One region of the Mesorhizobium sp. WSM4887 genome, then DNA from elsewhere that is predicted to be linked to it. Evidence: predicted binding sites of a transcription regulator. Region 1 holds the regulator's gene; the other holds the start of a gene.
What was found. Region 1 encodes PhoB, which activates phosphate uptake and scavenging genes when phosphate is short. Its sites were predicted from a motif close to TGTCATNNANCTGTCAT; they were not measured.
Positions count from the first base shown of each region.

Region 2: a site for PhoB is predicted at 1,644-1,660, ahead of P9230_RS12990 (LTA synthase family protein). Genes of this name have one in related genera too.

Region 1 is NZ_JARTVP010000003.1:223,851-227,259, reverse strand. Features, by position in the region: gene P9230_RS14705 (ROK family transcriptional regulator) at 1-818, shown strand, start outside; gene phoB (phosphate regulon transcriptional regulator PhoB) at 1,135-1,824, opposite strand; gene phoU (phosphate signaling complex protein PhoU) at 1,844-2,548, opposite strand; gene pstB (phosphate ABC transporter ATP-binding protein PstB) at 2,569-3,372, opposite strand; gene pstA (phosphate ABC transporter permease PstA) at 3,369-3,409, opposite strand, start outside.
Region 2 is NZ_JARTVP010000002.1:970,886-974,294, reverse strand. Features, by position in the region: gene P9230_RS12990 (LTA synthase family protein) at 1-1,613, opposite strand, end outside; gene fabD (ACP S-malonyltransferase) at 1,871-2,812, shown strand; gene fabG (3-oxoacyl-[acyl-carrier-protein] reductase) at 3,120-3,409, shown strand, end outside.

The DNA.
Region 1 (3,409 bases):
CGGACCTCGACGTCGGCAGCGTCGCCCGCATCGCCATGGGCATCCAGGGCATCACCGATTCCCATGCCCGCGCCATGCTATGGTCGCCGATCACGCCGCTGACCGACATTCCCTTCGCCGACATCCTGGAAAAGGAATTCGGCATTCCGGCCACCATGGAAAACGACTGCAACATGATGGCGGTGGCGCTGCAGTGGCGCGATCCCCACCGCTATCGCGACAATTTCATCGCCATCCTGCTCTCGCACGGCATCGGCATGGGCCTGGTGCTGAAGGGCGAGCTGTTCACCGGCACGCATTCTTCCGGCGGCGAGTTCGGCCACATGATCCATCGTCCGGGCGGCGCGCTCTGCCGTTGCGGACGCCGCGGCTGCGTCGAGGCCTATGCCGGCAACTACGCCATCTGGCGCAGCGCCATGAAGATGAGCGAGGACGCCGAGCCGGTCGATGTCGGCGACGCCGACATGCGGGCGCTCGCCGCCAAGGCGCGCGAGACGGATGGCCCGGAGCGCGAGGCCTATCGCCGGGCCGGCGAGGCGCTGGGCTTCGGCCTTGGCAGCCTGTTCGCGCTGATCGACCCGGCGCCGGTCGCCATGGTCGGCGTCAGCGCCGCCGCCTTTGACCTGATCGAGCCGGCGCTGCGCGAGGCGATCGGCCAGACCGCCGGAGGCCAGCATTCAAACTCGATCTCCTTCGATACCGAGCCGAACGAATTGCCGCTGATCCGCGAAGGCTGCGCCGTGCGCGCGCTGACCTTCGTCGACCAGGAGATTTTCGCCCCGGGCGTGCAGGCAAGAGCGGGCAAGAACGTGGCCTGAGCAGCTTCGATAGCGATCGTTGGCTTCTGTGCGTCCTGCAGACGCCGGAGATTAGCGAAGGCCCCGCAGCTTCGTCATTCCAGGGCGGAGCAGGAGCGAAGCTCCGTCGCGGAGACCCTGGAATCCATGCCATTACCTCAATCGTCGGATGAGCGGAGCAGAATTTCTGCACCGCCGCGGCGCGTGGAAGTCGCGTGGATCGTCGGGTCTGCGCCGCGTCGCGACGCTTCGTGCTCCGCCCGTGGACGGCGAAGCACCAGCGTCTCGATAACCCGCCAGCGCAGATAGAACCCGTCAGACCTTCGGTGCCCTGGATCTAATCTTCCCTGATCGCGTAGCCCGCCCCACGGATGGTACGTATGACGTCCGGCATCCGGCCGTTGTTGACCGCCTTGCGCAGGCGTCCGACATGCACGTCCACGGTGCGCTCGTCGATATAGATCGTCTCGCCCCATACATTGTCGAGCAGCTGGCTGCGCGAGAACACCCGGCCGGGATGCCGCATCATGAATTCCAGCAGCCTGAACTCGGTCGGGCCGAGCCGGATCTCGCTCTTCTTGCGGTAGACGCGATGCGATTCGCGATCGAGCACGATGTCGCCGACCTTGAGCACGCTGGACAGCACCTCCGGCTTGGCGCGGCGCAGCAGCGCCTTGACCCTGGCCATGAATTCCGGCGTCGAGAACGGCTTGACCAGATAGTCGTCGGCGCCGGTCGAGAGGCCGCGCACCCTGTCGCTTTCCTCGCCGCGCGCGGTCAGCATGATGATCGGCAGGCGTTCGGTCTCGGGCCGCATCCTGAGGCGCCGGCAAAGCTCGATGCCGGACACCGCCGGCACCATCCAGTCGAGCACCAGAAGGTCGGGCACATTCTCCTGCAGGCGGATCTCGGCCTCGTCGCCGCGGGTCACCACCTCGACCTGATAGCCCTCGGATTCGAGGTTGTAGCGGAGCAGCACCCCCAGCGGTTCCTCGTCCTCCACCACCATGATGCGTGGCGCGATCATATAGCAGGCACCTTCGCTGTCAGGCCGCCGGCGCCGACATCGTCGTCTCGTCCTGCTTAGGACGATTCGCGGGCAATTGCGTGCCGGTCAGCACATAGTAGGCGTTCTCGGCGATGTTGGTGACGTGGTCGCCGATGCGCTCCAGATTCTTGGCGCAGAACAACAGATGCGTGCAAGCCGTGATGTTGCGCGGATCCTCCATCATGTAGGTCAGGAGCTCGCGGAAGACGGAGGTGTATTTGACGTCGATGCGCTCGTCGTCGTTGCGGAGCTTGGCGAGCGCCGTGGCGTCGCCGGCCGTGTATTCCTCGATCACGCCCTGCACTTGGATCAGCACCAGCTGCGCCATCGAATCGATGGAGTGCGAAAGGTCGCGCGGCGCGGCGCTGATGCCGACCGAGCCGACGCGCTTAGCGATGTTCTTGGCAAGGTCGCCGATGCGCTCGAGATCGCCGGCCATCCGGATGGCGCCAACGACGCTGCGCAGGTCGTCGGCCATCGGCTGGCGTTTGGCAATCAGCGTGATGGCGCGATGGTCGAGCTCGCGTTGGCGCGCGTCCATGATGGCATCGTCGGAGACCACGCGCTGCGCCAGCGCGTTGTCGGAATTCAGCAGAGCCTTGGTCGACGCGCCGACCATCGAGCCGGCAAGATCGCCCATGTCGCGGATGAGCTGGCTGATCTGCCTCAGATCCTCGTCGAAGGAAGCGACCGTATGGGCCATGGTTATGTCCTCGTATGAACTCAGCCGAAGCGGCCGGTGATGTAGTCCTGCGTGCGCTTCTCGCGGGGCGAGGTGAAAATCTTTTCGGTCCGGTCGAATTCGATCAGCTCGCCGAGATACATGAACGCCGTCTGCCGCGAGACGCGCGCCGCCTGCTGCATGTTGTGGGTGACGATCACGATCGTGTAGTCGGCCTGCAGCTCGTCGATCAACTCCTCGATCTTGGCGGTCGAGAGCGGATCGAGCGCCGATGCCGGCTCGTCCAGCAGGATGACCTCCGGCTTCACCGCCACCGTGCGGGCGATGCAGAGCCGCTGCTGCTGGCCGCCCGAAAGGCTCTGGCCGCTGGCGTTGAGCTTGTCCTTGACCTCGTTCCACAGCGCGGCGCGCTTCAGCGCCTGTTCGACGCGATTGTCCATCTCGGCCTTGCTGATCTTCTCATATAACCTGACGCCGAAGGCAATGTTCTCGTAGATCGACATCGGGAACGGCGTCGGCTTCTGGAACACCATGCCGATCTTGGTCCTGAGCAGGTTGAGGTCCTGCGAGCGGTCGAGGATGTTCTTGCCGTCGAGCAGCACCTGGCCTTCGGCGCTCTGCTTCGGGTAGAGCTCGTAGATGCGGTTGAGCACGCGCAGCAGCGTCGACTTTCCGCAGCCCGAAGGTCCGATGAAGGCGGTGACGCTGCGCTCGGGCAGCGACAGGTTGATGTCCTTCAGCGCCTTCGACTGGCCATAGTAGAAGTTGAGGTTCTTGACCTCGATCTTGGCCTTCTCGGCGGTCGTCTCGCCTACGTTCAGGTCGGTGGACAACATCGGTTTCATCTGTCCTCTCTGCGTCCGGTAAGGCTGCGGGCGAAGA
Region 2 (3,409 bases), on a different contig from region 1:
AGCGGCGTGTCGTGATGCTCGAGCGCCGCCTCGGGCGTCGGCTCCTTGCGCGGCGCGACATTGTCCTTGAGGAAGCCGGTCTCGACATACACCGGGCCGAGCGGCGGCAAGTGGTCGCCGAAGAAGGCGATGATGGTCGGCCGCTCGCGCTTCTTCGCCCAGTCGATCAGGCGCTGCAGGCCGCGATCGGCGTCGGCCGAGCCTTCGGCGTAGGAGAGCAGCGATTCCCGCGCCCACGTGCTGATCGGCGCGTCGACGCTATGTGTCGGATTGTAATAGCGGTAGGGCTCGTAGGGCCCGTGGTTCTGCAGGCTGACCGCGAACAGGAATACCGGCCCGTCGCTGGCCTCGGCCTCGCGCATGATCTCGTCGGTCATGGCCGCGTCGGAGGCCAGCGGCCCGCGCTTCTCCATCGGCGGCAGCGTCTCTTCCGAGCGGAAGTCGCTGAAGCCGAAATCGGCGTAGACGGCGCCCCGGTTCCAGAACCAGTTGGTGCCCGGGTGGATGGCGCGCGCCCTATAGCCTTCGCTCTTCAGGAAAGTCGCCAGCGACGGCGTCGGCGTGCGCACATATTGCTGATAGGGAATCGAGCCCGCCGGCAGGAAGGCGTTGGAGAAGCCGGTCAGCGCCTCGAACTCGATATTGGCGGTCATGCCGCCGAATTCCGGCGAGAACATCGAGCCTGAGCGCAGCGCGCGCACCGTCGGGATCGGGTCGGGCTTGATGCTGACGCCGGGAAGCTCCGTCGGATCCCAGAAGGATTCGCTCATCACCACGATGATATCGGGCTTCTGGTCCGGCACCGAGGCGGCAACCCCGGGACGCGCGATCGCATCCATCGTCTTCTCGGAATAGCCGGGCGGGGCCGAGACATGCGCCATTGGCACGTTGAGCGCGAAGGCGAGCGCGAAGCCGTTGGAGGCATAGTTCTCCTTCTGGTCCCACATGATCGGGATGATCTGCAGCCTGTCGCGCGTCCACGAGAAGGTGGCGTAGTCCATGATCGAGACGAAGAAGGCGAGCAGCGGCACGGCAAGCGTCAAGCGCGCCAGCCGTCCCTTGCGGCTGAGGATCGGCACACGCCGGCGCCAGAGCCGCCAGCCATAGACGAGCAGCGCGAGGCTGGCGACGATCGCCGCCGCAAGCAGCACGGCCGTCCAGGGGCGCTCGCGCACCAGAAGCGGCATCAGCGCCATGATCTGGCGGGCATAGAGGAAATCGGTCGGGTAGAGCGGATCGCCCAGATAGTGCGATTTCTGGTGACCGACAAAGGCCAATGCCAATGTCACCGGCGCGACGATCATCAGGCTTTGATGGCTGCGGCCGAGAATGGCGTCGAGCCCGATCAGCACCAGCGAAAAGACGATGATGGTGGTCCAGCCGGGCTTGAAGGGCTGCAGGAAGAAGTCGACGGTGCCGAAGAAGTCGCCGCGCACGATCCATTCGATGGCGAACACCAGAAGGGCGGAGGCAAGCAGCGTCGCCAGGCCGTAGCGGACAATCGGCCATCTGCGCCCCGGCAGATAGCCGGTGGACGGATCGTCTTCCAAAAATTGCGGCGCGGGTTTGGCCGCGCCTTTCCTGATCCTAGCCACTTTGCTTCCCCGGCCCATGTCACGCGTCTTCCACTCGCGTCACGCCACTGTCATCGAAATGTCACACAAAGCTAGCGCCTGTAGCGGAAATAAGAAGAGCCAGCAAACGATTCGTGAGCGGTTTTCATCAGGTGTGATCGCCAAAAAGCCTTTCAGAACAGGGAACTCGGCCGTTCTCCCGGCTGGAACAGCCGCTGAACTGGTGCTTGCGGGCTTGACTTGGCCGTCCGCCTTGCGCCAGAGGCAGGGAAAAACCAGCCGCTGGAGACGCTAACATGGCCGTCGCATTCACCTTTCCGGGACAGGGCAGCCAGGCCGTCGGCATGGGCAAGGACCTCGCCGATGCCTTTCCCGAGGCGCGCCGCGTCTTCGAGGAAGTCGATGAGGCGCTCGGCGAGAAACTGTCGAAGCTGATCTGGGAAGGGCCGGAAGAAACGCTGACGCTGACGGCCAATGCCCAGCCGGCGCTGATGGCGGTGTCGCTGGCGGCCGTAAGGGCGCTGGAATCCCGCGGTTTTTCGCTGAAGGACAAGGTGGCTTATGTCGCAGGCCATTCCCTCGGCGAATATTCGGCGCTTGCCGCAGCCGGCTTCGTTTCGGTGGCCGATGCCGCGCGACTGCTGCGCACCCGCGGCAACGCCATGCAGGCGGCGGTGCCGGCGGGCGAGGGCGCCATGGCTGCCATCATCGGGCTGGAGCAGGCTGATGTCGAAGCCGCCTGCGCCGAAGCGGCACAAGGCTCTGTCTGTCAGATCGCCAACGACAATGGCGGTGGCCAACTGGTGATTTCCGGCGCCAAGGCGGCCGTCGAACTGGCGGCGAAGCTCTGCGCGGAAAAGGGTGCCAAGCGGGCGCTGATGCTGCAGGTCTCGGCACCTTTTCACTCGGCATTGATGACGCCAGCCGCCGATATCATGCGCGAGGCGCTGGGCGGGGTCGCGAAAAGCGCGCCGGTGGTTCCCATCGTCTCAAATGTTTCGGTCACGCCGACCAGCGACCCGGATGAGATTGCCCGCCGCTTGGTCGAGCAGGTCGTCGCCCGCGTGCGCTGGCGCGAGACGGTGGAATGGTTCGGCGCCAAAGGTGTCGCGACGCTTTACGAGGTTGGCGCCGGCAAGGTGCTGTCGGGCTTGGCGCGACGCATCAACCGCGATATCGCGACCGGCGCCATCGGCGCGGCCGCGGAAGTCGAGGCGGCGCTGGCAACTTTAGGATAAACGGGAAACTCTTGCTGGCAGGTGCGGCATTCCTACTTCCATCCGTCTTTCTCCCGAAGTCGAGCATCGCCTCGACGATCTCGTGGCGATGACTGATCGAAGCAAAGCCGAATACCTGCGTGACTTCGTTGAACGTGGACTCGAAGATCTCGAGGACTATTACTGGGCTGCGGAAGTGCTGGAGCGGATCGAGGCTTGGTGAAGAATCGGTCGTGAGCGCCGAGAACTTCTGATATGGCCTGGACAACATGACAAAATGCGGAACGAGGGTCGCTCGCGGGGCGTCCGGAAGAATGAGGTTGAAGCAATGTTCGAACTGACCGGCCGTAAGGCGCTCGTCACCGGTGCATCGGGAGGCATCGGTGAGGCGATCGCCAGGGTGCTGCACAGCCAGGGCGCGATCGTCGGCCTGCACGGCACCCGCGTCGAGAAGCTGGAAACGCTGGCCGACGAGCTCGGCGACCGCGTAAAGCTCTTCCCGGCGGATCTGACCAACCGCGACGCGGTCAAGGCGCTCGGCCAGAAGGCGGAGGCCGATCTCGAAGGCGTCGACATCCTGGTCAACAATGCCGGCATCACCAAGGACGGCCTGTTCGT